Regions from separate parts of the Arthrobacter sp. 05T442 genome, predicted to be linked through region 2. Evidence: riboswitches for the same ligand, from Rfam matches in the RefSeq annotation. Region 2 holds a riboswitch; each other region holds the start of a gene.
The links. A riboswitch is a leader RNA that binds a small molecule or an ion and turns the genes downstream of it on or off. The one in region 2 is predicted to bind S-adenosylmethionine.
Positions count from the first base shown of each region.

Region 1 (10,375 bases), on a different contig from region 2:
CCACAGCACAGGCGAACCCCTCAAAGCTACAGACCCGCGGAACAGTTCCGGAACGGGCAACCTGCAAATCCTATCCCGGCATCTGCCGCACTAAGCTGTAGCCATGACTTCTCCTGCCGCTGTTCCCGTGCCCGCCACGGTGCTGGTCTTCCTGGATTCCGAGTTCGGGAACGGCCGCATTGTCGACGCCTCCATGCCACAGCTGATGGCCACGGACCAAGGTGCTACCCGCGGCGACGGCGTGTTCGAGTCCCTGCTGGCCGTCGGCGGCCATCCCCGCAAGATCCAGGCCCACCTGAACCGCCTGGCCGGCTCGGCCCGACTCCTGGACCTGGACATTCCGGCCGAGGACGCATGGCGGCGCGCGATCGACACCGCGATCCGCGAGTACCGGAACCAGTACGATTCCGCCACGGCCGACGTCGTCGGCATGGACGCGAACACAGAAGCGGGCACGGATGAAGTCGTCGTGAAGCTGCTGGCCAGCCGCGGGGTCGAGGGCGCGTCGGCTCCCACCTGCTGGGTCCAGGCATCCCCGCCCCCGGCTGCCGGCAGGCGCCAGCGGGAGACCGGGATCGACGTGATCCTGCTGGACCGCGGCTACGACAGCGACATCGGCGAGCGCGCCCCGTGGCTCCTGCTCGGCGCCAAGACGCTCTCCTATGCCGTGAACATGGCGGCCCTGCGATACGCCCACAAGCACGGCGCCGACGACGTCATCTTCACCTCCTCGGACGGACGGGTCCTGGAGGGCCCGACGTCGACCGTGCTGCTGGCGCATCTGGAATCCTCCGACGACGGCGCCGGCGGCGTCCGCACGGTCCGGAGGCTCATCACACCCCAGCTGGACAGCGGCATCCTGCCGGGAACGTCCCAGGGTGCCTTGTTCACTGCAGCCAAGGCAGCCGGCTGGGAACTGGGCTACGGACCCCTGGAACCCAAGGACCTGATGGACGCCGACGCCGTGTGGCTGATCTCAAGCATCCGGCTCCTGGCGCCCGTCAATCACATCGACGGCCAGGAAATCGGCACCCCGGCGCTGCGCAGGCAGCTGACGGCGGAGCTCGACGCGCTCTTCGCCACGGTCCAATAACGCCGGCATCCACCCCCGCCCCACCCCTAAGCAACGCGGGGCAGTCATTTAAGGCGCCCATCCCCAGTCCCGGTATCCAGTGGTCGCTGCAACCGTGCCAGACCCTCGACGCTGACGGCGCCGTTGCGGGCCAGCTTGTTCCACAGCGCTTCCTTGCCGCGGAGTTCCTGGGCCAGCGCTGCGACCATCGTCAGGCCCGTGAACACCGGGTAGCACGGAATGAGCGGGAGCGCCCATACGTGACGCAGGTAATTCCGCGCCCGGTTCATGCCCAGCGCAAACACGGAGAGGACGACTGTGACGAAGAGCCCGGTCCAGCCAAGGAAACCCCACACCTCGGCCTCCAGCGGACTGCGGCCGAGGGCGAGCAGGAACGCCAGATAGGGAAGAGCCAGGAGCTGGGCAACCGGGAAGACCACCATCGTCACGGCAGTGAACAGCAGGTACGTCCCGAACCGGCCGTGGCGGGGGTTGCCGATCATCCCCGTGTGGGCACCCATGGTTTGCAGCAGGCCACGGGCCCGCCGGACACGGTGCCGCCAGAGTGCGCCGATGGTCAACGGCGACTCCGCATAGACGAGGGCACGCGGGGCGAAGACCACCCGGTAGCCGGCCTTGTGCACCCTCCAGGTCAGTTCCAGGTCCTCCCCCACCATGTCTTCCCGTAACGGCCCGATGTCCTCGATGACCGCGCGGCGGAACGCCCCGATGTGGCCGGAGACGACGGGAAGGCCGCCGATCAGCGCCAGCGCGCGCCGGACCATGCCGATTTCGATGTGGCTGGTGAAGGCCGGAACCCGGGTTTGCACCCGGTTCAGATTCACCGCCCTGTCGTCGCCGCAGACAGCGCCGGTGCGCTTGTCCTCGAAGCCCCGGAGCATCCGGAGGACCGTGCGGGCGGAGAAGATCCCGTCCGCATCAGCGAACATGAGGACGTCGCCGGTGGCGTTGCGGATGCCCAGGTTAAGGGCGGCCCCCTTGCCGGCGTTGGCCTGCGTCAGGACGGTGATCCGCGGATCGGCTGCCGCGAGGCGTTGCATCAGCCCGGCGGTGTTGTCGGTGGAACCGTCGTCCACGAGGATGACGTCGTACCGGTCGTACCGGGTGAGCTGGATGGACCGAACGCAGTCCTCAATGACTCTTGCCTCGTTGTAGGCCGGGACAATGATCGAGACGCTGGGCCACTCATCCAGGAGAGTTGGCACACCGCGGCGCCGCCGACGGGAGGCCCGGACTTCGAACCAGACCGCCAACGGCAGGATCAGGAGCTTCACGAGACCGAACACGAGGATCGGCAAGCCGAGGAGCAAAAGCAGGAACAATGCCCCCGGGACGGCTGGTTCAAACCAGGACACTGGCGTAGGCTCCCGCGCCTGGCCGGAACGATGCCGGGTTGAAAGAGGGAAGCGTGAACGACGCCAGGACGGCATCGAGGAGTTCGGGAGCAGCTTCGCTGTTCGCGCCGAAGCGGGCGGTCACCGCAAGCACCACCGGGGTCCCGTCCCCGCGTCGTCGGACATCGACATCGACCGGGCCGGCCAGACCGAGAGCCCGGACGGCAGCCATCGCCACATTGCCCACATCCATGGACTCTCCCGTTCCCAAACGGCGGGCGGACACCGCGTTGCCGTGGGCCAGTTCGGTCTTTTCGACGACGATGGCGAACGGCGCCGTGCTGTTGTGCGCGGGCGTGCCGAAGACCATGGGCCCGTACTCGGCGCCAGGGATGAACTCCTGGACAATCTGCCCTTCCGGAAGGCTGGCCCAATCCACGCCGGTGGTGCCGTCGACGACGATCACCCCGCGCCCGCCGCGGCAGACCCGCGGCCTGATCACGACAGGGCCGCCGAGCGCGGCCATCGCGGCGCCTGCGTCGGCGAAATCACCGGGGACGCCGAAGCGGGGGACGGGGACGCCTCCCTGCCGGAGTTGCCACGCGGTGAAGAGCTTGTCGTTGGCGAGGGCCACCGGGCCGGGGTCCCCGATGATGACGCGCACGTCCGCCCCGAACCCGGCACGGGCTGCCGCGATATGCGGAAGTTCCTCGCTGAGCGTCGGGATCACCAGGTCGATCTTCTCGCTGGCAATGAGCCGGCGCAGCGCCGAAATCCTTTCCGGATCGGTGGCGGGAGGGACCGCCACGACGGTGAGGCCGGCCTCGGCGGGAAGGTCACGGAAGTCTGTGCCGAGGACCGGAAAGCCCCGGGCCCTGAGCTGGGCGGCGACGGCGCGGCCCGCGGGCCCGCCGATGCCGGTGACGAGGATGCGGGGCATCAGAGTTTCTCCATTTCGGTGCTGAGCGGGCGGACGGGAGCTAACCGAACGTGCACTCCCAGTAAATGCGAGCGGCCCGGGGGAACGCCCGAGTAGGCACCACTCGAACTGTCGGGCCGGAACCGGAATCCCGCACAGGTAATACCTCTCTTGTGGCACTACGGCGCCTTGTCTTTGACCGCCGGGCCCCGAACCGTCCAGGGACACTGAGCGCCGCGGGCGGGCCGGTTACTTAACATGACGACGGCGGCGGTGCGGGCCGGAGAAGTAAGTGTTACGTTTTTGGGGAGTAATGAGAACCGGCGTCAAGCCCTGACTGGCCGGTCGGCAACCCTCCTCCCACGGCGGGGTGCCTCAGGTGAAGACTCGGCATCATCGACCATTCGATCTGCAAGCGTGAAAGAAGGAGATCCGTCATGCCTGACGCGTCCACCCCAGCGGCACCTCCCGCCGCACCCGAAACGGCCGCGGAGGAAAAACTGGCCTACCGGCTGTTCACCGGCCCCGATGACCGCGCCTTCTGCGAGCGTGTCTCGGCCGCACTGGCCGACGGCTACGTCCTGCATGGAAGCGCCTCCGCCACCTTCAACGGCAGTACCGTGATCGTGGCGCAGGCCGTCGTCCTGCCGGCCGCCATCGCCAGCGCGGACGCCGCCGTCGCCAGCGCTGTGGATGATCTGGAGAGCGACGGTTTCGGCTCGGAAGACGCCTTCGAGGGCCACGCATGAGCTACGCCGGAGACCTTAGTCCGCAGGAGGCCTGGGCCAAGCTGCAGGACGGCGCCATCCTGGTGGACGTCCGCACGGAGGCCGAATGGGCCCACATCGGCATCCCGGAAACCGCGGCCGCGACCGCGACCGAACAGCCAAACGGCACCCTGTTCATCCAGTGGAACCTTGCCGGCGGCATCCCCAATTCGCGGTTCATCGCCGAACTGAAGGCGCGGGTGCCGGAGGACACCGCCGTCGAACTCGTGTTCCTCTGCCGCTCCGGGGCCCGCTCCATCGCTGCCGCGACCGCAGCCACGCAGGCCGGGTACACCTCGTACAACGTCCTCGAAGGCTTCGAAGGCGAACCGGACCGCTACGGCGACCGGACCGTCAACGGCTGGAAGAACCGCGGCCTGCCCACCAGCATTGGAAAGAAATAAGTGACTTTCAACCCCGACGCCGCCGGCTGGAGCCCCGACACCCAGGCTGTCCGCGGCGGCCTTGACCGCACCGGCTTCCAGGAAACCACCGAACCGATCTTCCTGAACTCCGGATTTGTCTACGAATCCGCCGCCGCCGCCGAGCGCGCATTCACCGGCGAGGACGACCGCTTCGTCTACTCCCGCTACGGCAACCCCTCGGTCGCGACCTTCCAGGAACGGCTCCGGCTGCTCGAAGGCACCGAGGCATGCTTCGCCACGGCATCGGGCATGTCAGCCGTCTTCACCGCTCTCGGCGCGCTGCTCGGGGCCGGTGACCGTGTGGTCGCGGCCCGCTCGCTCTTCGGCTCCTGCTTCGTGATCCTCAACGAGATCCTGCCCCGCTGGGGCGTGGAGACGGTCTTCGTCGACGGCCCGGACCTGGACCAGTGGCGGACCGCGTTGTCCAAGCCGACGACGGCGGTCTTCTTCGAGTCGCCGTCGAACCCGATGCAGGAAATCGTCGACATCGCCGCGGTGAGCGAACTCGCGCACGCCGCGGGAGCCACCGTCGTCGTCGACAACGTCTTCGCCACTCCCCTCCTGCAGCGCTGCGGAGACCTCGGCGCGGACGTGATCGTCTACTCCGGCACCAAGCACATTGACGGGCAGGGCCGGGTCCTGGGCGGTGCCATCCTGGGAACCAAGGAGTTCGTGGACGGGCCCGTCAAGCAGCTCATGCGGCACACCGGTCCGGCACTGTCCGCCTTCAACGCCTGGGTCCTGGCCAAGGGCCTGGAAACCATGGCGCTGCGCGTCAACCACTCCTCGGCGTCGGCGCTGCGCCTGGCCCAATGGCTGGAAGAGCAGCCCGCCGTCAGTTGGGTCAAGTATCCGCTGCTGCAGTCCCACCCGCAGTACGAGCTCGCCGCGAAGCAGATGAAGGCCGGCGGCACCGTGCTCACGCTGGAGCTTTGCCCCTCGCCAGGGCGCTCCGCGAAAGAGGCAGCCTTCGCCCTCCTGGATGCGCTGCGGATCATCGACATCTCCAACAACCTGGGTGATTCGAAGTCCCTCATCACGCACCCGGCGACGACGACCCACCGCGCCATGGGCCCGGAAGGCCGGGCGTCGATCGGACTGAGTGACGGCGTAGTGCGGCTGTCCGTGGGCCTGGAAGACGTCGAGGACCTCATCCGCGACCTCGGGCAGGCGCTCAAGCAGATCTAGCCGGAACTGCCTTCCCAATGCCCTGCTGCGTTGTCACGTTGACCGCGTGGGCAACGACGCCGGCCAGCCCGGCATCGCTGAACTGGCGGCGCTGTGCCTGGGAACCGGTGCCCTGCTCGAGGATCCGCTTCACGCCCGCGCGTACCAGGGGGAGTTCGCCCTGCTCTGCCAGCACCGGGGCCACGTAGTCCACGAGCGCTTCGACGACCTCCCGGGCAGGGGCGGGCCGGAAGCTGCCGAAATCCAGCAGCTGCCCGGCCACACCGCAGTTGCTCGCCTGCCAGGCGGCCATCCGCAGGAGAACGGTGGGCACGGGGGCGGGCTCGACGCCGTCGTTCCACTCCCGGCTTGCCGATTCCACGAGCGCGCGCACCAGGACCGCGATCAGTGCCGTGTCCTCGGCCCCGAGGCACACGTCGGCCACCCTGATTTCCACGGTGGGATGGTGCCGGCACAGCCGGGCGTCGAAGTAGATCATGCCTTCGTCGAAGAGCACGCCGCTTTCCAGCAGTCTGCGGACCACGCGCCGGTAGACGGCCAGGCTGCCAAAGATCATCGACGGGCCCGCAGCCGGCCACCGGTTCCAGGCCTGCGTGCGGTAGCTTTCGAATCCTGTCTCCGCGCCATTCCAGAAGGGCGAGTTGGCGCTGAGGGCTATCAGCACGGCCAGCTTGTCGCGGATCCTGTCCATGACCGCGACCCCCTCTTCGGGGGACTCAACGAAGGTGTGGACGTGGAGGCCGCACGTCAGCTGGTCGCGGACAGTGACGCCGTACCGTTGCTCCATGGTGGCGTACCGCGGCTTGGGCGTGGTGTGGGTCTCCGGGGCAAGCGGGGACGTGGCCAGGGCCGCCACGCGGGCGCCGTGCATCCGGGCGGCCTGGTCCGCGGCGGTCCTGCCCTGCCGGATTTCCGCCAGCAGCCGTGCATGATCCAGGCACGGCACGGTCTGGGTTTCGATCTGTTCGAGCTTGAGCTCGTAACTGAATCCGGCGTCGTCGTGGCACACGATGTCCCGGGGATTCAGGCGGGCCATGAGGGCGTCAGCCAGGGCAAGCGGGGAGCCCGTCCCCGGGTCGACAATCAGGAGCTCTTCCTCAACGCCGAAAGTGCGCATGCATCTATTGTGCGCGGGAGGACAGGGCCCGCGCCACAACGCGGCGCCACTCCGCGCCCGTCCCGGGGCCCCGGATGGGCGGGGGTGACCGCGCGGCTCAGGCCGGGACGAGCCGGGGAATCAGTCCTGGAAGTACTCGATCTTCGCGCCGATGGTGTTGAGGCGCTCGGCCAGGTCCTCGTAGCCGCGTTCAATGACGTAGATGTTGCGCAGTTCCGAGACTCCGCGGGCGGCAAGCATGGCCAGCAGCAGGCAGGCGGCCGGACGGAGGGCAGGCGGGCAGCCCACCTCGGCCGCACGCCACTTGGTGGGCCCGTTGACGTAGATCCGGTGTGGGTCAAGCAGCTGCACCTGGGCGCCCAGCTTGTTCAGTTCGGTCAGGTAGATCGCCCGGTTCTCGTAGACCCAGTCATGGATCATGGTCTGTCCCTGGGCGTTGGCAGCAATGACGGCGAAGAACGGCAGGTTGTCGATGTTCAGGCCGGGGAACGGCATGGGGTGGATCTTGTCTTCCGGCGCGCGCAGCTCCGAGGGTTTGGTGGTGACGTCGACCAGCCGGGTCCGGCCGTTGCGGGCCACATACTCGCCGGAGATTTCAAGCCGCTGGCCCATCTGTTCCAGCGTGGCGAGCTCGATTTCCATGAACTCGATCGGGACGCGGCGGATGGTGACTTCCGAGTTCGTCACGATGCCGGCGGTGATGAGGCTCATCGCCTCGATCGGGTCCTCGGACGGGAAGTATTCGATATCCACGTCCACAGACGGGCGGCCGGTGATCTTCAGTGTCGTGGTGCCGACGCCGTCGATCGCCACGCCGAGCATCTGCAGGTAGAAGCACAGGTCCTGCACCATGTAGTTGGGGCTGGCGTTGCGGATGATCGTGGTGCCCCGGCGGTGCGCGGCTGCCATGATGGCGTTTTCGGTGACGGTGTCACCGCGTTCGCTCAGCACGAAGGACCGGTCGTCGCCGTCCGACGGCGGCGCCTGCACGGCGTAGAACCCGGACTTCGCCTCGACGCTGAGGCCGAACTGGCGCAGCGCCTGCATGTGCGGCTGCACCGTGCGGGTGCCGAGGTCGCAGCCGCCAGCGTAGGGCAGCCGGTATTCGCCGGATTCGTCCAGCAGGGGGCCCAGCAGCATGATGACGCTGCGGGTCCGGCGGGCGGCCTCGACGTCCATGGACGCGAGGTCCAGGACCGCGGGCCGGCGGATCTGGAGATCGTTCGCGTTGAGCCAGGTGCATTCGACGCCGATGCTGGTCAGGACCTCGACGATCCGGTTGACCTCTTCGATCCTGGCCAGGCGGCGAAGGGTGGTGGTGCCGCGGTTGATGAGGCTGGCGCAGAGCAGGGCCACGCCGGCGTTCTTGCTGCTGTTGACGTCCACGGCGCCGGAGAGGGTGCGGCCGCCCTCAACCCGGAGGTGGGTCATCTGCGGCCGGCCCACTTTGACGATCGTCCGGCCGACGATGGTCTCCAGCCGCTGGATCATCTTCAGGCTCAGGTTCTGCTTGCCCTGCTCCATCCGGGCGATCGCGCTTTGGCTGGTGCCCAGTTCGGCGGCCAGCTGTCCCTGCGTCCAGCCCTTCTCCCCGCGGGCATCGCGGAGAAGGACGCCTACGTATTCAGCAGTCTGTTGAGTCATTCCAGAAAAATATCACGGATGAGTTATCCGCCCCGGCAATCACGCCCGGAATGGCGTTAATCTCACACCGTTACCCGCGCTGTGCGATAACCGGGGCGGCGCCCGCGGCGGACCGCAGGGTCGCCTCCGGTGCGGGACTCGGGCACTGCGCCGTTCCGGCGTCGGAATCTGTTATTGCCGGGTGAGGAAGACGAGGTTCCAGGTGCCGGCCCCGAGCGCTGCCGCCGCGGCGGCCGCGGCGATGCCCAGACCGCCCAGCAGAACCCAGATGTCGAGGCCGCTGAACGTCGAGGCCCTCGCCCAGGTCCGTGCAGCGCCGCCGAAGCCCCGGGCTTCCATGGTGACGGCGAGCCGGGAAGCGCGCCGGATGGCCTGCACCATCAGCCCGAAACTCTGCCCCAAAGTCGCACGGAGCCGTTGATACGGGTTGCCGCGCGAGCCCACGCCGCGGGCACGCCGGGCCATGCCGATGGTCTGCCATTCCTCGGCCATGAGCCCCACGAGGCGCATGGCCGCCAGGGTGCCCAGGACGAAGCGGTGCGGAAGCTTCGCGTTCTGCGCCAGGGCGTCCGCCAGGTCCGTGGGGTCGGTGCAGCTCATCAGCAGCACCGCGGGCAGCGCGATGGCGAGTCCGCGGAGCATGAAGCCGAGGCCCAGCTGCAGGGATCCGGCGCTGATGGACCAGATGCCGGCATCGAACAGTATGGGTCCGGTGTCCGGCGCGAGGATGGCGGTGCTCCAGCCGCCCAGCGCCGCGGCGAGCGTCAGGGGCCAGCCCCGCTGCCAGAGGAGGGGAACGGTCAGTCCGGCCAGGGGGACAAGCATCAGTTCGAAGGCAAGCGCCACGGACGCCGAGACCCAGTCGATCGACAATGCCAGCACCAGGGTGATCATGACGACGGCGGCGAACTTGGCCAGCGGATTGGCCCGGGTCAGCAGGGAACGGTTGCCGCGCAGGCTCAGGACTTGCCTCATGGCGCCGCCACTTCCAGCCCCGGTGCGTTGAGGCTGAGTTCGGCGCCGCCGAGGACGGCGGTAAATTCCTGATCGTGCGTGACGGAGACGACGGCAGTGCCGGCCTCGAGGAGCTCGGAAAGGAACGAGGCGAGCTCGGCCCAGGTGTTTGCATCCTGACCGAACGTGGGTTCGTCGAGCACCAGCACCCGAGGGTGGGCGGCGAGCACGGTGGCCACCGAGAGCCGCCGCTTTTCACCGCCGGAGAGCGTGTAGGGGTTGGCGTCCACCAGCTCCGTAAGCCGCAGCCGCTCGAGCAGCTCGTCCACACGCTCCTCGCCATAGCCGAGGTGCCTGGGCCCGAACATCAGCTCGTCAAGCACGCGGCCTGTGACGAACTGGTGCTCGGGTTCCTGGAAGACGGTCCCGATCCTGGCGATCAGCTGCTGGGCCTTCCACCGGTACGGGTCGATTCCGGCGCCGGCGCTGAGCTCCATAGTTGCGGAGACCGCCCCGGAGACAGGCTGCAGGAGACCGGCCAGGGTTAGGGCAAAGGTCGACTTCCCCGAACCGTTGGGTCCGGTGATCGTCAGGGCCTCCCCCGCACGGACCCGCGCTGTGATGCCGGACTGCACGGGATGCGGCGGAATGGTCCGGAACCCCCCGCGTCGGCCCGCCCGGCGCGGCCGCTCACGGGACACCGCCAGGTCTTCCGCGGCGAGCAGCAGCGCTCCGGCCGCCACCCCGGATGCCCCGGCCGTCCCGAGGGTCCCGGCTGTCCCCGCCGTACCCCCCGCTGAACGGGCCCGGGTCGTTGGCACATGCCCCGGCACCCAGACGCCCGCAGCAATGAGCATGTCCCGCGCCTGCTCCAGGACCTGGTCGGGGGGCCCGTCAATCAGCACGGCGGATTCCGTGGCCGACCCCGGCTGCA
Region 1 is NZ_JBFTKM010000011.1:17,841-28,215, reverse strand. It holds gene cls (cardiolipin synthase) at 1-9, opposite strand, end outside; gene AC1DES_RS11995 (aminodeoxychorismate lyase) at 104-1,093, shown strand; gene AC1DES_RS11990 (glycosyltransferase family 2 protein) at 1,138-2,448, opposite strand; gene AC1DES_RS11985 (ATP-grasp domain-containing protein) at 2,435-3,367, opposite strand; SAM riboswitch class IV at 3,656-3,770, shown strand; gene AC1DES_RS11980 (DUF1737 domain-containing protein) at 3,784-4,095, shown strand; gene AC1DES_RS11975 (rhodanese-like domain-containing protein) at 4,092-4,517, shown strand; gene AC1DES_RS11970 (O-succinylhomoserine sulfhydrylase) at 4,518-5,726, shown strand; gene AC1DES_RS11965 (glutamate--cysteine ligase 2) at 5,713-6,843, opposite strand; gene AC1DES_RS11960 (UDP-N-acetylglucosamine 1-carboxyvinyltransferase) at 6,964-8,487, opposite strand; gene AC1DES_RS11955 (energy-coupling factor transporter transmembrane component T family protein) at 8,659-9,462, opposite strand; gene AC1DES_RS11950 (ABC transporter ATP-binding protein) at 9,459-10,375, opposite strand, start outside.
Region 1: linked by a shared signal. The riboswitch ahead of AC1DES_RS11980 (DUF1737 domain-containing protein) and the one ahead of AC1DES_RS08700 (aminotransferase class V-fold PLP-dependent enzyme) in region 2 are both predicted to bind S-adenosylmethionine.

Region 2 (10,375 bases):
TGAACGCGCCGTCGTCGCCAACGCGGACCAGCTCGTGGTGGTGGTCGCTGCGGCCAATCCGGAGCCGCGGACAGGCTTCATCGACCGGGCCCTCGTGGCCGCCTACGATGCCGGCATCGCACCGCTGCTGCTCGTCACCAAGGCTGACGTCAAGGACCCCGCGGAGCTGTTGTCCAACTACCGGCACCTCGACTTCCCGGTGATCATCTCCAAGACGGCGGATTCGGCTGCGTCCGGCATCGACGCCCGCTCGGACGACGGACTCTCCGCGCGGCTGGACAAGGACGCGGTGTCCCAGCTGCGCGGCTACCTCGACGGCAAGGTCACTGTCATGCTGGGCCACTCCGGCGTCGGCAAGTCCACCATGGTCAACGCGCTCACGGGAGCCGAGCGGGCCACCGGCGGCGTCAATGCGGTGACCGGCCGCGGACGCCACACCTCCTCCTCGGCGCTGGCCCTGAAAGTCAACGATGCCCCGGCCGGCAGCTGGATCATCGACACCCCCGGCATCCGGTCCTTCGGCCTGGCCCATGTGGATCCGGACCGGATCCTGCGCTCCTTCCCCGACCTCGAGCCGGGAACCGATGACTGCGAGCGTGGCTGCAAGCACGATTCCACCGCCGTCAACTGCGGGGTCGACGCCTGGGTGGCCGCCGGCCACGCGGGAGCCTCCGGCCCGGCCCGGCTCGCCTCCCTGCGCCGGCTGTTGGGGACGGACCCGCGGATGGAAGCCCAGGACGTCAAGGAACTGGGCACCGTCTCGTAGGGCCTACGGCCGGGCTGCCGGTCCCCCGGCCTGCGGCGCCGCGACGTGGCCTACCGCCTGCCGGCCCGCTTTGGCGGTAGTTTGGAACCATGAGTCAACCCGCTTCGAGCTACAACGATGACCTGCGCCTTGCCCATGTACTGGCAGATTCCGTAGATTCCCAGACCATGAGCCGCTTCAAGGCGCTCGACCTTCGGATAGAGACGAAGCCCGACCTCACGCCTGTGACCGACGCCGACAAATCCGCGGAGGAGGCCATCCGGGGCCAGCTGTCCCGTTCCCGCCCCCGCGACGCCGTCCTCGGCGAGGAATTCGGCAGTTCCGGCCATGGCTCCCGCCGCTGGATCATCGACCCGATCGACGGCACCAAGAACTTTGTCCGTGGCGTCCCGGTCTGGGCCACCCTGATCGCCCTCGTGGACGAGGGCGAACCGGTCGTCGGCGTCGTCAGCGCCCCGGCACTGGGGAAGCGCTGGTGGGCGGCCAAGGGTGCCGGCGCCTACACGGGCCGATCACTTGCTGCGGCCACCCGGCTGCGGGTGTCCAACGTCTCCGAGCTCTCGGACGCCTCACTGTCCTACTCGAGCCTGACCGGCTGGAAGCAGCGCGGCAACCTGGACGAGTTCCTGGGCCTCACCGAAGAAGTCTGGCGCACCCGGGCCTACGGCGATTTCTGGTCCTACTGCCTGGTGGCCGAGGGCGCGGTCGACATCGCCTGCGAGCCGGAGCTGAACCTCTACGACATGGCCGCCCTGGTGCCGATCGTGACCGAAGCCGGCGGCCGCTTCACGTCCCTGGAAGGCGAAGACGGCCCGTTCGGCGGCAACGCCCTGGCAACAAACTCGATCCTCCACTCAGAAGTCCTGAAGCGCCTCAACCCGGGCCTGGACGACCTCCTCTAAGCGCCCGTCCCGTAACAAAGCGCTTCACATTGGCGCCGGGCCTTTTCCCCGGCTGCGCGGATGTCCTAGGCTCGAAGCAGGTCACGAGTGCCAGCGCAAAACCCCGGTTTGCTGGCCGGCAACCCTCCATTCGCGGTGGGGTGCCCCGGGTGACGACCTGGCCGGTCCGGTACGGACCCGGCAAGCGCGGATCCCCGGTGCGTGGGGTCCTTTTCGAGCGAGGTCCCATGACAACTGCCACTTTTCCCGCCGCCATCCGTGCCACAGCAGGCTCCCAGGCCGGCCGCCCCGACGTTCTGCTGTCCGGTGCGGACTCCGACGCACGGTTCGCCATCGCCCGCCGGCCGCTCTCCGCGGTAACAGGTGCAGAGATCCAGGCTCCGCTGATCAACGGCGGACACGTCCGCTACGCCAATCTGGACTACGGCGCCTCGGCCCCCGCCCTGTCCGTGGTCTCTGCCTACCTGAACGAGATCCTGCCGTTCTATGCGAGCGTGCACCGCGGCGCTGGCTACGCCTCCCAGATCAGCACGTCGGTATACGAGAACGCCCGGAGCATCGTGCGGGACTTCGTCGGCGGCCGCGCCGATGACTCCGTCATCTTCACCCGGAACACCACCGACTCCCTCAACCTGCTGGCCGGATGCCTGCCCGTGAGCGGGGGCCGGCACACCGGCGAGGTGCTCTACCTCGACATCGAACACCACGCCAACCTCCTGCCGTGGCAGAGCGTGCCCCACCGCAGTGTCGTCGCGGCCCCCACCCTCACGGCCACGGTGGAGAAGCTGCGCGGGGAACTGGCGCACGGGGGCATCAGCCTGCTTGCCGTGACTGGAGCCTCCAACGTCACCGGGGAAATCCTGCCCGTCCGGAAACTGGCCGCCCTGGCGCACGAGTTCGGGGCGAGGATCGTCGTCGACGCCGCCCAGCTGGCGCCGCACCGGCGGATCGATATCGCCGCCGACGACGTCGACTACGTCGCCTTCTCCGGCCACAAGCTGTACGCGCCGTTCGGTGCGGGCGTCCTGGTGGGACGCCCCGACTGGCTCGACGCCGGCACCCCGCACCTGGCCGGCGGCGGCGCCGTCCGTGACGCACGGCTCGATTCGGTCAGCTGGACCACCGGCCCCGCACGGCACGAAGGCGGATCCCCCAACGTCCTGGGCGCGGCGACGCTGGCCCGCGCCACGGAAGTGATCGCCGCCCTGGACCAGGAGCAGTGGCACGCCCATGAGAACGCCATCCGCGCTTTCCTTGTCGACGGGCTCCAGGGCATCGACGGCGTGAGCGTCCACCACATCTTCACAGACACCACTGCAGATGGCGACGGGGAGGGCACCGGCACCATCGGCGTCGTCAATTTCTCGGTCGAAGGCTACGACGCCGGCCTCGTGGCCGCCTATCTCTCGGCCGAACACGGCATCGGCCTGCGCGACGGCCGCTTCTGCGCCCACCCGCTGCTCAAACGGCTCGGCCTGCCCGCCGGCTCCCTGCGGGCCAGCTTCGGCCTCGGCTCACGGCTGGAGGATGCACAGCGGCTGCTGGCCGGCATCGAACGACTCCGGCAGACCGGACTTGGCTGGGACTACGTGGTGGACGCCGGCCGGTGGGTGCCGGCGAACGACACCCGCAGCTACCCGCACTGGGCGCCGAACACACCCGGCACCGCAGGCGCGGCGCCGTGTACTGAAGACTAGGCCCTGGCGGCCAGGCGCCGAAGGCCAGTCACTGAAGACCTCGCCCTGAAGGCCAGCGCGAGTGCGGTAAATTCGAAGGGTATCCACAACACCAGGACTTTCCCGAAGGAGATCGCACGTGGCACGCGGCGGCCCCAGGCTCCACAACGGACCCAAACTCCACAGCGGGCGGCGCCAGGAGCTCGGGCAAAGCTTCCAGGACGGCGGGGAACACTACGAGCGTGTCCGCCCGGGCTACCCTGGCGAATCCGCAGACTGGCTGATCCCGGCCGGGGCGCGGAATGCCGCGGACATCGGCGCCGGAACCGGCAAGTTCACCGCGCTGCTGATCGATCGTGGACTGCACACGGTCGCGGTCGATCCCTCGGCGGACATGCTGGAACAACTGCGCCGGACGCTGCCGGGGGTCCCCGCCGTCGTGGGAACGGCGGAGGACACCGGACTCGAGGCTGAAGCCTTCGACCTTGTCACGGTGGCCCAGGCCTGGCACTGGTGTGATCCCCTTCCGGCCAGCACGGAGATCGCCCGGGTCCTCCGGCCCCGTGGTGTCCTGGGGCTGGTCTGGAACCAGCTGGACACCTCGGTTCCCTGGGTGCACCGGCTCTCGCGCATCATGCATGCAGGGGACGTCCACAAACCGCACTTTACGCCGACCGTGGGCCCGGAGTTCACCGGCCTGGCCAGCCAGCTGACCCGCTGGGAAGATTCCGTGACCCCGGAGGACATCAAGGAACTGGCCAAGACCCGCAGCTACTATCTGGCAGCAACGGAGGCCACCCGGTCCAAAGTCATGGGAAACCTGGACTGGTACCTGCAGGAGCATTTGGCCCATGCCCCCGGCGAGATCCTCAGCCTGCCGTACCTGACGCAGACCTGGCGGGCGGTCCGGGCCTGACCCGGCTGCCGCACCGGCGTTGACTCTGACCCGGGTCCGCGCCTGCCGCATTGCATGCACCGCGCCCGGGGCTTATTGTTTCGGTATGCCTAACTCTTATATGTAGGCATGCAAAAAACCTGGATCCCGGCCCTGGTGCCGGCCGGAACCACCCGTCGTGTCAACGCGGACGCGACGAATCACGGGAGCTGGCAGTGCTGGATGTAACAGGACACGAACCGACGCCGCACGGCATACCCACGCGGAAGCACCCGGGTGCGCGCAGGGCATTGCTTGGACTGCTGGGACCGGCGTTCGTGGCATCCATCGCCTACGTGGACCCGGGGAATGTCGCGGCCAATCTCACGGCCGGAGCGAAGTACGGCTACCTGCTCGTGTGGGTCCTGGTCGTGGCCAACGTCATGGCCGTGCTGGTCCAGTACCAGTCCGCGAAGCTCGGGATCGTCACCGGCAAGAGCCTGCCGGAAATCCTCGGCCAGCGGCTCAAGCCCTTCTGGCGTCGGGCCTTCTGGCTGCAGGCTGAAATCGTCGCCGCCGCCACCGACCTGGCCGAGGTGGTGGGCGGGGCGATCGCACTGCATCTGCTCTTCGGCCTCCCCCTCCCCCTCGGAGCCGTCATCGTCGGCGCCGTCTCGATGCTGCTCCTCGCGGTCCAAAGCAGGGAAAAGCAGCGGACGTTCGAGTTCATCATCATGTTCCTGCTGGGCATCATCACGATCGGATTCCTGGCCGGCCTGTTCATCAGCCCGCCCGATCCCGGCGGCGCCCTGGCCGGACTCGTACCGGGATTCCAGGGCCCGGACACGGTCCTGCTGGCGGCCAGCATGCTCGGCGCCACCGTGATGCCGCACGCTATCTACGTCCACTCTGCTCTCTCCCGGGACCGGCACCGCCCGGACGAGCACGGGCACATCCCGGTCCCCGCCATCGCGCGCCTTGTCCGGGCCACCCGGTTCGACGTCGTGGCCGCCCTCGCCATTGCAGGCATCGTGAACATCGGGATGCTGTTGCTGGCGGCATCGACGCTGGGCGGCGAGGCAGGGACAGACACCATAGAGGGCGCCCACGCGGCCATTTCGGCGAACCTTGGCCCCGTCGTCGGCGTCGTCTTTGCCGTGGGGCTGCTCGCCTCAGGCCTGGCATCAACCTCGGTGGGCTGCTACGCCGGCGGGACCATCATGCAGGGCCTGCTCAAGGTCCGCGTCCCTGTGATGACCCGCCGCGTTGTCACGCTGATCCCGGCCATCGTGCTGCTGGCCGTCGGTTTCGATCCCACGTGGGGACTCATCCTAAGCCAGGTGGTCCTGAGCTTCGGCATCCCCTTTGTCCTCGTTCCCCTGGTTGTCCTGACCAGCAACAAGACCCTGATGGGCGGTTTCGCGGACGGTCCGGTCCTTCGGATCGCAGCCATCATCAGCGTCGTGCTGGTGGTGGCCCTGAATCTGGTCCTGCTGTGGCTCACGTTCGCCGGGCGCGGCTGACGGTAGGCTTGGCTCTGTGAAGACCAGTACGCCCTCCTCCTCGATCGAGGACTACGTCAAGGTCATCTACTCCTTCACCGAGTGGCAGGAGAAGCCCATCACCTCCACCCAGCTTGCACAGCGGCTGGGTGTGGCCAACTCCTCCGTTTCCGAGATGGTCCGCAAGCTCAAGGACCAGGGCCTCGTGGACCACAAGCCCTACAGCGCCATCACGCTGACGCCCGACGGCGTCCGGCTGGCCCTGTCCATGGTCCGGCGGCACCGGCTGATCGAAACCTTCCTCGTCCGGGAACTGGGCTACCGCTGGGACGAGGTCCACGACGAAGCCGAACTGCTCGAACACGCCGTCTCGGACACGTTCATCGACAGGATGGCCGGCAAACTGGGAAACCCGGACAGGGACCCCCACGGCGATCCCATCCCCGCCGCGGACGGCTCCGTCCTCATGCCCGCGGCGCACCGCATGAGCGAGCTCGACGACGGCCACACCGGCCGGATCACCCGGATCAGCGACGACAACCCGGAACTGCTCCGCTACCTGGCGGCGGAGGACATCGACGTGGACGCCGAGGTGGAGATCCTGGGCCGGAGGCCGTTCGGCGGCCCGCTCGTGGTTCGGATCGGCTCAGGCGAAGCCCCGCGCGAATTCGACTTCGCCGAGGAAGTCGCGTCCGCCCTCTGGGTCCACAGCGAAGCGACCCATGCAGACTGCACCATGGAAGAACACTGAGTGAAGACCGTGCTGGCGGAAGGCCGTACCGCCCGGCGCCCCGGCATGCCGGGCTGGCGGGCCTGGGCTGCCGTCGCTGTCGGCGGCTTCCTCGGGACGGAACTGCGCTTCGGCGCCGGCCTGCTCTTTCCCGAGCCGGCAGGCGCAGTACCGTGGACCACCCTGGTGATCAACGTCGTCGGGAGCTTTGTCCTGGCAACCCTGACCACCATCTGGATCGCACGGCCCAGGACGGCTTTCTGGCTCCGGGCCGGGATCGGCCCGGGCCTTCTGGGCTCGTTCACGACGTTTTCGGCGCTCGTGATGGCAGTCGACCAGCAGTTCCGCACCGGCTTTCATGCCACGTGGCTGGCCTATCTGGGCCTCTCCCTCGTGCTGGGGCTCGGGGCCGCGGCGGCAGGCTGGAAGACCGGCAAGGCCATCGCCGACCTCGGCGGCGGCGCCCCATGATGACCGCACTCCTGGTGGGAATCTTCGGTGTGGCAGGGGCCTTGCTCAGGTTCGCCGTCGACTCCTGGTTTGCCCACCACCCGGGCCCCCATCCGCACTGGCCCTGGGCCACGCTCGCGGTGAACGTAACCGGCTCCCTCATCATCGGCCTCTCCATCGGCCTGGCCGGCCACCTGGAGCTGGGCGCAGACTGGCACGCCGGGGTCGCGACCGGCCTGGCCGGCGGACTGACCACGTTCAGCTCCTGGACCACCGCGACAGTGCGGCTGGTGAGCGAGACGCGTTACCGCGCCGCCGCGCTCAATGTCGCGGGCAATCTCCTGGCTGGTCTCACGGCGGCCGCCCTCGGCCTCGTCCTCGCCGGCTAGCAGTCCTTTTCGGCGCTATTCGGCGTCGGGAAGCTCCGCCGCCGGCGCGGGGTTCCGGATGCCGCCAGCAGAGAAGGCCGCGCCCGCGACAAACAGCGCTGCCGTGGCGTAGCACACGGCATGAAGCCCCGACGTCGTCACCGCAGGTCCCACGATCAGCCCGGCGAAGGAGATCGCAACTAAACCCGCGATACGCGCGACGGCATTGTTCACGGCCGATCCGATGCCCGCTTCTTCCGGGGGAACCGCGCCGAGGATCGCTGCCGTCAGCGGAGCCACAGTGACCGCGAGGCCGAGGCCGAACACCAGCACTCCCGGGAGCACCTGCGAGGCATAGTCCAGGGGCGTCCGTACGGCAGTCAGGATCACGAAGCCGGCGCCGCACAGCAGCGGACCGCCGGTCATGAACCAGCGGGAACCGAAGCGGCCCGCCAGCCGGCCCATTCGCGCGGAGAGAAGCAGGAGGATGAGGGTGGACGGCAGCAGGGCGAACCCCGCCGCCGTCGCGCCCAGGCCGGCGACCTGCTGCAGGTAGAGGCCGAGCACGAAAAACCCGAGCGAGAGTGCGCCGTAAATGACGCTGGTGGCAAGGTTGCCCCAGCCGAAGTTGCGGATACGGAAAAGCCGCAGCGGCATCATCGGGGTGGTGGCACGTGCCTCGTATGTCAGGAATGCCGCGAGGGCCGCGATGCCCACGCTCAAAGGCAACCAGACCTGGGGGCTGTCCCAGCCCAGGCTGCCGCGTTCGATGAAGGCATAGACAACGCCCCCGAGGCCCACGACGGCCAGGGCGGCACCCCGGAAATCAATGTGCCTGCCGGGACCGAGGACCCTGTCCGTGCGCAGCAGGCCGCTGAGCACAGGCCACACTGCAGCCGCGGGAAGGATGTTGATGAAGAAGATGACCCGCCAGGAGAGCAGGTCCACGGACAGCCCGCCGATGAGGGGTGCCGCGACGATGGCTCCGCTGGTCCAGCCGGACCATTTGCCGATCGCGGCGGACTGTTCAGGGCCTTCGAAGTACGTGACGATCAGGGCCAGCGAGCCCGGGACCAGCAGGGCGCCCGCAATGCCCTGGAGCCCGCGGAACAGGATGAGGAACTCCCCGCTCCACGCCAGTCCGCAGAGAACGGACGTGATCGTGAATCCGGCCAGGCCCCAGCGCAGGACCCTTGCACGGCCGAAGGAATCCGAGAGCGAGCCTGCCACCAGAATGAGTGCGCCGAGGGTGAGCAGGTAGGAGTCAACGACCCACTGCTGGACCACGAGGCCGCCGCCGAGTTCGCGCTCGAGGGCCGGAAGGGCGAGATTCACCACCGAGCCGTCGAGGAATGCGATGAAGGAGGCAACGATCGCCACGTACAGCACCCGCTTCTGCAAGTCCAGGGTGCTGGCCTCGGAGGCGCCGGACATGGCTGCTACCTCCTACGGCTTGGGGCTGCGGATCCTGGGATGAGCCTAACACCGGCGTGTCCGGCGCGGGAGGACTGGTCCAGGCGGATCCAGGCCTCCCCTGAGCGCAGTTCCCGGTCCGGGAGGTGACCTGAAATCCCGTAAAGTTGAAGGATGGTTACCCGACGTGAAGCAGCCCAGATCCTCGACATTCCCCTGGAAATGGCGCACCGTCACGGCATCCCGTCCCGGTTGTCCGACGCCGAGCTCGGCGATCTCCTGGACAATCCCCCGGCCTGGCTGGTCCAGTCCAAGGCCAACCGGACCGGCAAGCGCCCTGTCTGGGTCCAGCTGACGTGCGCCGTCTGCGGGTTCGCCGAAGCCGCCCGCCCCAAAAAATGGTGGCCGGACTTCACCTATGTCTGCTGCGCCCACCATGCACCCTACGAGGTCCCCGCGGTGGCCGCAGGACTCGTCCGCAGCGAGTATGAGGGCGTCGGCAGCCGCTTCGTCGGCATCGTGGACGTCGCCGTCCCCGAGGCGTAACTTAAGAGCAAGGGGCCATTCCGGGCCCCTGCCGTGAGGGAGGGCACAATGCCTGACAAGTCGCCGCACCAGCATCTGACAAAGAAACCGGTGAAGACCATCAAGGAAAAACGGGCCGATAAAAAGGCGAAAAACGTCGCTGACACCCACACCGACCCGGTGGCACACATCAAGAAGCGCTGACCTGCAAGCGCCAGTCGGGAGGCGCTTTCCAGAAGCGCCGGCAGGCGCCCGGCAGGCGCCGGACTCCCAGGCACAGAGCGGGCGCGGGGCCAGCCGGTTTCCTGATGAGCCACAGCAAAAACAAAAGACCGGAAGCAAGAGCTTCCGGTCTTTTGTTCTGTTCTACGGGGTGGAGCTCCGTTGCCGGGGCTCCCATGGTGGAGATGGGGGGAATTGAACCCCCGTCCGATGTCGTGTTGTCAGGGCTTCTCCGGGCGCAGTTTGCGTCGGACTTTCTCGGCCCCGGCCATGCTGCAAACAGCTGGCTGATCCGGGCCCAGTCATCTAAGAGTCCCGTTCACCCCGATGACGGAGGTAAACAGCAGTGGCTATCTAAATGACGCCAGGATCCGGGGCAATAGCAACCTCGGGCTGACGGACTGTCTTACTGCTTAGGCAGCGAGAGCGAAGTCAGTGCGTTTTGATTCGGCACTTATTGGTTTGCAGACAGCGTTTACGAGATAATTCTGCATCCTCGGCCCGCTTCACCTGTCGCGACTAACATCGTCGAAACCGATCATCCCCGTATTTTTTTATCAAACCCGGTCCGGATACTTTCGTATCCTTCCCGGACTACTAATCATAACGCACGCCCTGCCGGAATCATTCCCGCAGGTGGCGGTCGGCCGAACCCGGTCACTACCGCCGGTTGCGTTCGCGCATGACGCGCAGGGCCTCCCGCTTGTCCTGCTGCTCACGCAGTGTCTGGCGCTTGTCGTATTCCTTCTTGCCGCGGGCGACGCCGATCTCGACCTTCGCCCGGCCGTCCAGGAAGTACAGCTGCAGCGGGACGATCGTGAAGCCTGATTCGCGGATCTTGTGCGAGATCTTGGTGAGCTCGTCGCGGTGCAGGAGCAGCTTCCGGCGCCGGCGTGCGGCATGGTTGGTCCAGCTCCCCTGGTGGTACTCAGGGATGTGGATGCCCT
Region 2 is NZ_JBFTKM010000006.1:144,883-155,257, reverse strand. It holds gene rsgA (ribosome small subunit-dependent GTPase A) at 1-766, shown strand, start outside; gene hisN (histidinol-phosphatase) at 856-1,668, shown strand; SAM riboswitch class IV at 1,748-1,861, shown strand; gene AC1DES_RS08700 (aminotransferase class V-fold PLP-dependent enzyme) at 1,896-3,365, shown strand; gene AC1DES_RS08695 (class I SAM-dependent methyltransferase) at 3,484-4,260, shown strand; gene AC1DES_RS08690 (Nramp family divalent metal transporter) at 4,455-5,741, shown strand; gene AC1DES_RS08685 (metal-dependent transcriptional regulator) at 5,758-6,471, shown strand; gene AC1DES_RS08680 (fluoride efflux transporter FluC) at 6,472-6,921, shown strand; gene AC1DES_RS08675 (fluoride efflux transporter FluC) at 6,921-7,289, shown strand; gene AC1DES_RS08670 (MFS transporter) at 7,305-8,702, opposite strand; gene AC1DES_RS08665 (hypothetical protein) at 8,856-9,227, shown strand; gene AC1DES_RS08660 (hypothetical protein) at 9,276-9,410, shown strand; RNA gene ssrA (transfer-messenger RNA) at 9,606-9,974, opposite strand; gene smpB (SsrA-binding protein SmpB) at 10,089-10,375, opposite strand, start outside.

Region 3 (10,375 bases), on a different contig from region 2:
ACAGGACTGCGTCCTGTACACCGAGACCGCCGGAAACCGACGAGTTCGCCCGGGCCTTACGGCGACGTCGACGGTTTCCGGCGAATTCGGGGTGTCCCTAGGCGCTCTTCGCGGCGCGGAATCCGGCGTCGAGGTCCGCGATGATGTCATCGATGTGCTCCAACCCGACGGAGAGCCGCACGAGTCCCGGGGTGACGCCGGCGATCTCCTGCTGCTCCGGCGTCAGCTGGCTGTGCGTGGTCGACGCCGGGTGGATGACGAGGGAACGGACGTCGCCGATGTTCGCCACGTGCGAGTGCAGTTCCAGGGCGTCGACAAAACGCTTGCCGGCCTCCGCTCCTCCGGCGATGTTGAACGCGACGACGGCGCCGGTCCCCTTGGGCCCGTATTTGCGGCCCCGCTCGTACCAGCGGCTGGACGGCAGCCCGGCGTAGGCGACGGATTCGACGTCGTCCCGCGCCTCCAGCCATTCGGCCACCCTGACGGCGTTGGCGACGTGTCGTTCGACGCGCAGGCTCAGGGTTTCGATGCCCTGGGCGATGAGGAAGGCGTTGAATGGTGAGACCGCCGAGCCAAGGTCGCGCAGCAGCTGGACCCGGGCCTTGAGGATGTAGGAAAGGTTGGCGCCCAGGGCGCCGTCTTTGCCGAGGTCGCGGGCGTAGACGAGGCCGTTGTAGGTGGGGTCCGGGGTATTGAAGCCTGGGAACCGCGCGGGGTCCTTGCCGAAGTCGAAATTGCCGGAGTCCACGATCACGCCGGCGATCGCAGTACCGTGCCCGCCGAGGTACTTGGTGGCGGAGTGCACCACGATGTCCGCACCCCACTCGATCGGCCGGATCAGGTACGGGGTGGAGAGGGTGTTGTCGACGATCAGCGGCACGCCCGCCTCGTGCGCCACCTTCGAGACGCCTTCGATGTCCAGCACGTCCTGGCGCGGGTTGGAGACGACCTCGCCGAAGAACAGCTTGGTGTTGGGCCGGACGGCGCCGCGCCACTGCGCCAGGTTGTCGGGGTCCTCGACGAAAGTGACGGAAATGCCGAACTTCTTCAGAGTGTGGGCCAGGAGGTTATAGGTTCCGCCGTAAAGGCTGGGGCTCGCCACCACGTGGTCGCCGGCCTCGGCGACGTTGAGGATTGCTAAGGTCTCCGCGGCCTGGCCGGAGCTCAGGAGCAGGGCTGCGAGTCCTCCTTCCAGACTGGCCACGCGCTGCTCTACGGCATCCTGGGTGGGGTTGCCGATCCGGGTGTAGATCGGGGCGAGCTCGGCCAGGGCAAAGCGGTTGGCGGCACTTTCAGCGCTGGGGAACACGAACGACGTCGTCTGGTAGATGGGCAGGGACCGGGCGCCGGTGGCGCTGTCCGGCTCCTGGCCGGCGTGGATCTGGCGGGTTTCGAAGGACCAGGCATTGGACATTGGAGAGCTCCTCAAGTAACCGGGCACAGCCCGCCCCCGGGACCATCGGTCCGGGACGGCACAGGCGCCGCGCTTGCCCTCCGGCGGGCGCCGGACGGCCAGGTCTTCACCCGGGGCACCCCACCGCGATACGAGGGTTGCCGGCCAGCAAGCCGGGGCTGTGTGCTGGCACTCATGACCTGGCATCAGTCTAGGAAGACCCGTCCGGCGCTGGATAGCTTTGTGACGAAAATGAAGATGACGGGCGCTGTGGCCGCGCCCCAGGGAACTGGAACCCGCGCGCTGGGGGCACCAGCGGGCGCGCCGCACAGGGACCCCGAATGACATCCCACCACGGTTAGGGGACCCTAAGCTGAGAGCTCCATCACAAAGTGCCAAGATGAGGGCATGCGCATGGATCACGTCTCTTACGCCTGTGAACACGATGGCTTGGCAGCCACCACCGAACGAATCGCAACTGCCCTCGGCGTCGAAGCCGTGAAGGGCGGAGTGCACCCCCGATTCGGGACCCGCAACATGATCATCCCGCTCGCGGGACACAAGTACCTGGAAGTCGTGGAGGTCCTGAACCACCCGGCGTCGGACAAGGCCCCGTTCGGCCAGGCAGTCCGTGCACGCTCCGAAGCGGGCGGCGGCTGGATGGGCTGGTGCGTCGAGGTCGACGACCTCGCCCCCTTCGAGGAGCGGCTGGGCCGCGCCGCCGCCAACGGCAACCGGAAGTTCCCGGACGGCCGCGAGCTGGTCTGGAAGCAGATCGGCATCCTCGGACTCATCGCCGACCCCCAGGTGCCCTACATGCTCAAGTGGGAGGGCGATCCGGCGCTTCACCCCTCCAACGCCTACGAGAGCAACGTCAAGATGTCGGCCCTGACCATTGCCGGCTCGGCAGCACGGGTCACCGAATGGCTCGGCGAACCCGTCGAGAAGCCGCTGGAAGACGTGGCCGTGAACTGGATCGCGCCGCACGGCACCCCCGGCATCCTCTCTGTCACCTTCGAAACAGCCTCCGGAGCCGTCACCATCTGAGGCCCTGACCGCCCCGCACTTCGGCCGCCATCAGCGGGTGTCAATGACGTCACCCATCGATGGCGGCCGATATTTCTTAAGCAACTCGGGGTCACTTACCGCCCGTCCGGGGGCTCCGGATGGGCCTTAAATGACCCCGCGTTGGTTTGGCGGGGCTCAGCCCAGGCCGATCGCCTTGCCGAAGAGGCTGAAGCCGACGAACGCCACCGTGTCCAGGATGGCGTGGGCGATCACGAGCGGCATCACACGGCGGGTCCGGGTGTAAATGAGGGCGAAGATGACGCCCATGATGGCGTTGCCGATGAACGGTCCGAAGCCCTGGTACAGGTGATAGCTGCCGCGCAGCATGGAACTGGCGAAGATCGCCACGGGCATGCTCCAGCCGAACTTGCCGAACCGGTCCAGCAGGTAGCCCACCACGATCACTTCCTCCACGATGCCGTGCCTGACTGCGGACAGGACCAGCACCGGCACCGTCCACCAGTAGGAGTCAAGCGCACTCGGGATGATCGCCGTCGTGATGCCGAGCGCCCGCCCGGCGGCGTAGAGGCCCAGCGAGGGAACCCCGATCATGGCGGCGAGTCCCACACCCTGCAGCAGGTCCTTGCCGGGCCTGGCGAAGTTGAAGCCGAGCTTCCGGAACGCCGAGGTGCCGTGCTCGCCGGCCGGACGGTGCTCCGTCAGGAAGTAGATCACCAGGACCACCGGGACCAGGGCGAAGACGATGTCCAGCAGTTGGTAGGTGAGGTCGAAGTATTCGCGGGTGCTCTGCGAGCGGTTCAGCGTGGACGTCCCCTGCGCCAGCGGCGCCTTGGTCATCTTGTCCAGCAACTGCACCACGGAATAGACCGCGGACTGGCCCAGCGAGAGCCCCAGGACAATCCACACTTCGATCCGCAGCCGGCGGCGGGAGGGAACCAACATGGTCCTATCTTGCCTGCACTTGCCGAAAGTTTCCTGATGCCGCCACACGTCCCGGGCGGGCCGCGCGCCCGGAACTATGCTGGGGCTTATGAGCGCGCCCGGGAAAATCATTCTGATCCGCCATGGCCAGTCCGCGGCCAATGCCGACACGTCGATCTACAACAGGGTGCCGGATTACCGGATCCCGTTGACCCCGCTGGGAGTGGAGCAGGCCCGGGCGGCCGGCGAGGAAGTGCGGCGGCAGCTGGACGGCCGCCAGGCGTGCGTCTATGTCTCCCCGTACCTCCGGGCCTACCAGACCCTCGAGGCCCTCAACCTGGGTCCGCTGGTGGAGCGGGTGATTGAGGAGCCGCGGCTGCGGGAGCAGGACTGGGCCAATTTCCAGATCGCCGGTGACATCGAGGACCAGAAGGAACTCCGCAACGCCTACGGCCATTTCTTCTACCGCTTCCGCGAAGGCGAGTCCGGCTCCGATGTCTACGACAGGATTTCCTCGTTCATGGAGACCCTCTACCGGCACTGGTCCAAACCGAACTACGCCCCGAATGCGCTGTTCGTGACCCACGGGCTGACCATGCGCCTCTTCTGCATGCGCTGGTTCCACTGGTCCGTGGAATACTTCGAATCCCTCAACAACCCGGACAACGCCGAGGTCCGGACGCTCCTGCGGACGGCCCGCGGCAAGTATGAGCTGGACAAGGCATTCACCCAGTGGGAGGAGCGCCGCGTGGACGAGACCGTCCTGGACGCGCCGCCCATGTTCTTCTAGCGCGGCTGCGTCCCGCAGGGCCGGCTGCCCGCCTGCCTGGGTGCAGGGGGGTCACCTCATGCGCTGGGGGACGCCTGCCCGCCACACGGCGTGGGTCAGCGGGATGCCGGGCCGGTAGGCCAGGTGTGTGGCGGACGGTGCGTTGAGCAGGTGCAGGTCCGCGCGGTGCCCGACGGCGATCGAGCCCACGGCGCGTTCGCCGTCGACGTCGTTCCCGGACTCCCGGCCGAGAGCCAGCGCGCCCCCGTAGGTGGCCGCCCGGACAGCCTCGTGGACGCTGAGGCGCATCTGCAGGACGGCGGTGGCGACGCAGAACGCCATCGAGCTCGTGTAGGACGTGCCGGGGTTGCAGTTGGAGGCCAGCGCGATCTGGACACCGGCGTCGAGCAGCGCCCGGCCCGGAGCCAGCGGCTGGCGCGTGGAGAGATCGCACGCGGGCAGGCACGTGGCGACCGTTCCGCGTGAGCCCCCGGAGCCGCTGCCGGGATCCGTGTCCCAGCCGGACCAGCCGGCCGCCAGTGCGTCGATGTCGGCGGCGGAGAGGTAGTTCACGTGGTCCACGCTCGCGGCGCCGAATTCGACCGCGAGCCGCACCCCCGGGCCCTCGCCGAGCTGGTTGCCGTGTACGCGCAGGCCCAGCCCGGCGTCCCTGCACGCCTGCAGGACCCGACGGGACTGGTCCTCGGTGAAGGCTCCCTGCTCGCAGAAGACATCGGCCCACCGGACGTAGGGACGGACGGCGGAGAGCATCGGCCCGCAGACGAGGTCCGTGTACTCCTCGGGATCCATCTCCGCGGGCACCAGGTGCGCGCCGAGGTAGGTGGCTTCGTCCGCCACGGTGGCGGCGATGCGGGCGCTGCGGGCCTCGTTCTCGACGTCCAGGCCATAGCCGGTCTTGGTCTCCAGATAGGTGGTGCCCTGCGAGACGGCCTCGGCGACGCGCCCGAGCGCCAGCCTGGTGAGGTCGAAGTCCCCGGTGCTTCGGGTGGCTGCAGTGGTTACGGCAATCCCGCCGGCGCTGTAGCTCTCTCCCGCCATCCGGGCCTCGAACTCGGCCGTGCGGTCCCCGGCGAAGATCAGGTGGGTGTGCGAATCCACCCAACCCGGCAGCACGGCACGGCCGCCGGCATCCACGGCGTCGTCAGCGGCCGGCGCCTCGGCCGCGGCACCGATCCAGGAAATCCGCTCGCCCTCGATGACCACCGCCGCGTCGCGGAGGACGCGGTGTTCCGCGTCCTGGGTCATCAGCTCGGCGATATTGGTAATGAGGGTGCTCATGAGTCCATTCTTCAGCGCCGGATGGACATCCGGGTCGCTGCCAGCGCCGCGGCTGTCCGGGATGCCGGACTGCCGGCCGGGACCGGCTCCGAAGAGCCCTGCCCGGCGAGGATCAGCTCCGCAGCCAGCTCGGCAATGCCGGAGGAGGTCTGGAAACCGTAGCCGCCCTGGCCGGCGAGCCAGAAGAAGCCGGTGGCCTCGGCGTCGAACCCCACAACGGGGATACCGTCGGCGGCTTCGGTCCGCAACCCCGTCCAGGCCCGGCGGACGCTGCCGATCCCCATGGTGGTGACGGAGTTGAGCCGGGTGATCAGCGCCTCGATGTCGCCCGGATAGGGCTGGGCGTCTTCGGGGCCGCTCGGCACGGACTCGGACGGGGAAATCAGCACCTGCCGCCTCCCGTCCGGCCGGAAGTAGAAGCTGCCGGTCGAGGCCACCATCGGGCAGCCCTGCGGGAGGGGGTGTTCGACGTCGACAATCGCCGCGGTGCGGCGGTACGGCTGGAGTCCGAGTTTCTCGACGCCGCTGAGCACCGCGAGCTCGTCCGCCCAGGCGCCGGCGGCATTGACCACGACGGAGGCCTCGAAGCCTTCCTGGCCGGCGCCGAGCTCCCAGCCGGTTCCGAGGCGCTGCGCCGAGTGGACCCTGGCGCCGGTGATGATGTCCACGCCGCCCGCGACGGCCCGCTCCCGGTGGTCCTCCAGCAGCAGGGACGCATTGCAGGCGAAGGATCCGGAGTCCAGGCCGGCGGCCGTGAAGGAGTCCGGTTTGAGCGCCGGGCAGATTTCCAGGGCTTCGGCGTGGCTGATCCGGTGCATGAAGCCGCTGGCCTGCCTCTGGACGTCGTCCTCGTCACCGATCAGCATGAACCGGCGCGGCGAGAGCACGGGTTCAGGCCGCGTGCCCTCATGGGTGCCGATGAGTTCGAGGGTGCGCATGGTCAGTTCCTGGACCACGGGCGGCCCGTAGCTGGGGATCAGCTGCCGGGCCGAGCGTGCGGAGGTGTGGTAGCCCAGGGACTGCTCGGCTTCGACAAGGGCCACGCTGCACCTGCCGGCGAGGGCGGAGGCCAGGGACAGGCCGGCAATGCCGCCGCCCGCAATCACGACATCGTATTTGGCTGACATGACTCCATCCTTGCACCCGGCAGGAGGTCGCGTCAGTACTTTCCGAAGTGCGGGCGGCGGCGGAAGTTGCGTCTAGGAGTCGGCTGCCACCTTGGCGGCCACCGCCTCGCGGCTGCTGACGAAGGCGCGCACGCAAGCCTCGACGTCTTCGCTGCTGTGTGCGGCCGAGAGCTGGACGCGGATCCGTGCGGCGCCCTTGGGCACCACGGGGTAGCTGAAAGCCGTGACGAAGACGCCGTGGTGGAGCATGGCATCAGCCACCTTGGCGGCCATGACTGCGTCACCGAACATGACGGGAACAATCGCGTGCTCGCCCGGAAGCAGCTCAAAGCCTTCCTCGCTCATCCGGTTCCGGAACAGTTCCGCGTTGGCGAACAGCTTGCTGCGCAGCTCGCCCGAGTTTTCCACGAGGTCCAGCGCCGTCAACGTCGCGGCGACGATGGCCGGTGCCAGCGAGTTGGAGAACAGGTACGGGCGCGCCTTCTGCCGAAGCATGGCGACGATTTCCCGTCGCCCGGAGACGTAGCCGCCGGAGGCCCCGCCGAGGGCCTTGCCGAAGGTGCCGGTGTAGATGTCCACCCGGCCCGAGACGCCCGCGTGCTCGGGGGTTCCCGCCCCGGTGGCGCCCATGAAGCCCACGGCGTGGGAGTCGTCCACCATGACCATGGCATCATATTTTTCGGCGAGGTCGCAGATCGCTTCGAGCGGGGCGAGGAAGCCATCCATCGAGAAGACGCCATCCGTGACGATGATCTTTCGGCGGGCCGGGTTCGCCTGGGTGGTGGCCTCGATCAGCTTCGATTCGAGGTCCGCCATGTCCTGGTTGGCGTAACGGAAGCGCTGGGCCTTGCAGAGCCGGATGCCGTCGATGATGGAGGCATGGTTCAGGGCGTCCGAAATCACGGCGTCCTCGGGGCCGAAGAGGGACTCGAAAACGCCGCCGTTGGCATCGAAGCAGCTCGAAAACAAGATGGTGTCTTCGGTGCCGAGGAACTGCGAGACGCGGGCTTCCAGGGCCAGGTGCTGATCCTGGGTTCCGCAGATGAAGCGGACGCTGGCCATGCCGAAGCCGCGGGCGTCCATGGCTGCCTTGGCGGCGGCGATGATGTCCGGGTGGTCCGCGAGGCCCAGGTAGTTGTTGGCGCAGAAGTTCAGCACGTCCGCGCCGGCCTCCCCGATCTGTCCGGCCTTGATGTGGTTGGCCTGGGGCGAGTCAATGTGACGCTCGGTCTTGAACAGTCCGGCGCTGCGGATCTCGTCCAGTTCGCGCTGCAGCTGGTCCTTGATGGCTGAATACATGGGTTGTGCTCCTCAGCTGGGGTGGATTCCTGGTGGGTGTGCCGCTCGGCGTGCGCGGCGTGCGCTTGGCTTGCTTGGCTTGGCTTGGCTTGGGATGGCGGCGGCCTAGAAGACTGTCCAGTCCAGGACCACTTTGCCGCCGACGCCGGCGCGGGCGATCTCAAAGCCCTTCTCCCACTCCGTGGCGGGAAGGGTGTCTGTGACGACTGCGGAGATGTTGGCGTGCAGTACCGGGTTGGAGGAGAGCATGGCGCTCATGGCGTACCAGGTCTCGAACATTTCGCGGCCGTAGATGCCCTTCATGGTCAGCATGTGCGTGACCACCTTGCCCCAGTCGATGTCGATGGACTGGCTGGGCAGTCCAAGCATCGCGATCCGGCCGCCGTGGTTCATGTTGTCGATCATCTCAGGCAATGCAGTGGGGTGTCCCGACATTTCCATGCCGATGTCGAACCCCTCGCGCATGCCCAGTTCACGCTGGGCGTCCTTGACGCGCATTTTCGAGACGTCGATTGCGAGGTCGACGCCGAGTTTCCGGGCCAGTTCCAGCCGCGGGGCGGAGACATCGGTGATGGCGATCTTGCGGGCGCCGGCATGCCGGGCGACGGCGATTGCCATCAGGCCGATGGGTCCGGCGCCCGTGATCAGCACGTCCTCGCCGACGAGCGGGAAGCTGAGGGCGGTGTGGACCGCGTTGCCGAAGGGGTCGAAGATGGCGCCAAGTTCCGGCGTCACAGAGGGGTCCTGGTGGACCCACACGTTGGTCTCGGGGATCACGACGTACTCGGCGAAGGCGCCGTCGCGCTGGACGCCGACGCTGACGGTGTTGATGCACATCTGCTTGCGGCCGGCCCGGCAGTTGCGGCAGATGCCGCAGACGATGTGGCCTTCGCCCGAGATGCGGTCCCCGACCTTGACGTCCAGGACATCCTCGCCGATCTCCACGACCTCGCCGTAGAACTCGTGGCCGGCGATCAAAGGAGCGTTGATGATGCCCTGCGCCCAGGCATCCCAGGACTGGATGTGCAGGTCGGTGCCGCAGATGCCGGTGGTCATGACGCGGATCTTGACGTCGCCGGCGCCGGTTTCCGGCTCCGGGCGGTCCACGAGCTCGAATCCTGCGTGGGCGCCGGCCTTGTAGAGAGCCTTCATCGGCCTTCCTAACTGTGCTTTTCACTGTGCTGTTTACCGTGCCGTCTGCGGCAGGTACGTGTGGGACAACTCACCCCATTAGACCGAGCAAAAAGCATTAGCACAACCGAATTTTTCTCAATCGACGAATTAGATATTGCTTCCGCATAGAATGGTGGCCATGGAAATTCACCAGCTGGAGATGCTCCGGGAACTCGGGGCCCTGGGCAGTGTCAAGGCAGTCGCGGAGACCCTGCTCGTCACCCCCTCGGCGGTCTCCCAGCAGCTGGCGGCCCTGCAGAAGACGGTGGAGGTGCCGCTGACCCGGAAAGCGGGCCGGAACCTGGTGCTGACGGAGGCCGGCCAGGTGCTCGCGGATGCCGGGGCCGCCGTCGTCAGTGCCATGGCGGATGCCAGGATGGCGATCGGCGCCTATCACGGCTCCCCCGTGGCTCCCGTGACGCTCAGCGGCTTCCACAGCGCCGGCCAGGCGCTGTTTGCGCCGCTTGCCCGGCTCCTGGATGCTCCGGGCCAGCCGAGGATCCTGCTCTCCGACGAGGATGTTGCCCAGCAGGACTTCCCGGCCCTGACGGCCAGGTACGACCTCGTGCTGGCGCACCGGATGGACCATAGCCCGCGCTGGCCCGAGGAACGCGTCGCTGTGATCCCGCTCGCGCACGAGCCGCTGGATGTGGCTCTCCCGGCCGGGCACCGGCTGGCCGGCCAGCGGGCGGTGACGGCGGACGACGTCGTCGGCGAACCCTGGGTGACCAGCCACACCGGCTACTCCCCCGCGGACGTCCTCTCCGCCGTCGCGGCCGTCTCCAGCAGGGAACTGAACATCGTGCACCGGATCAACGACTACTCCACGGTGGCGGCGCTCGTGGCTGCCGGGAGCGTGATCGGCCTGCTGCCGCGGCACACGGCGCGGCCGGTGCTGAACCCGGGCATCGTGCTGCGCCCGCTCAAGGGCATCAGCACGCGGCGCCGGATCGACATCCTGGCGCGGCCGGAGAACCTTAAACGCAGATCGGTCATGATGGTCTGCGAGGCACTGCAGACCATCATGACCGATTTGGTGTCACCTGATCGCCCCGCTTAACCCAAGTAACTCGCAGCAGGGGCCGTTATGGGGGCTCAAAACGGGCCCTGCTGCGAGTCAGTTGGGCAGGGCGGCCGGGACCTAGCCGTCGACGCCGAGGCGCTGGAGGATCAGCTCCTTGACGCGGCCGGCGTCGGCCTGGCCGCGGGTGGCCTTCATGACGGCGCCGACGATCGCCCCGATCGCCTGGAGCTTGCCGCCGCGGATCTTGTCCGCGACGCCGGGCTGCGCGGCGAGGGCCGCGTCGATGGCCTCCAGGAGCGGTGCGTCGTCGGAGACCACGGCGAGGCCGCGCTTGGCCACGA
Region 3 is NZ_JBFTKM010000032.1:7,733-18,107, reverse strand. It holds gene AC1DES_RS18580 (bifunctional o-acetylhomoserine/o-acetylserine sulfhydrylase) at 98-1,414, opposite strand; SAM riboswitch class IV at 1,479-1,594, opposite strand; gene AC1DES_RS18575 (VOC family protein) at 1,802-2,440, shown strand; gene AC1DES_RS18570 (CPBP family intramembrane glutamic endopeptidase) at 2,597-3,364, opposite strand; gene AC1DES_RS18565 (histidine phosphatase family protein) at 3,453-4,133, shown strand; gene hutI (imidazolonepropionase) at 4,185-5,411, opposite strand; gene AC1DES_RS18555 (NAD(P)/FAD-dependent oxidoreductase) at 5,423-6,538, opposite strand; gene AC1DES_RS18550 (glycine C-acetyltransferase) at 6,611-7,837, opposite strand; gene tdh (L-threonine 3-dehydrogenase) at 7,943-8,989, opposite strand; gene AC1DES_RS18540 (LysR family transcriptional regulator) at 9,150-10,070, shown strand; gene gatB (Asp-tRNA(Asn)/Glu-tRNA(Gln) amidotransferase subunit GatB) at 10,152-10,375, opposite strand, start outside.
Region 3: linked by a shared signal. The riboswitch ahead of AC1DES_RS18580 (bifunctional o-acetylhomoserine/o-acetylserine sulfhydrylase) and the one ahead of AC1DES_RS08700 (aminotransferase class V-fold PLP-dependent enzyme) in region 2 are both predicted to bind S-adenosylmethionine.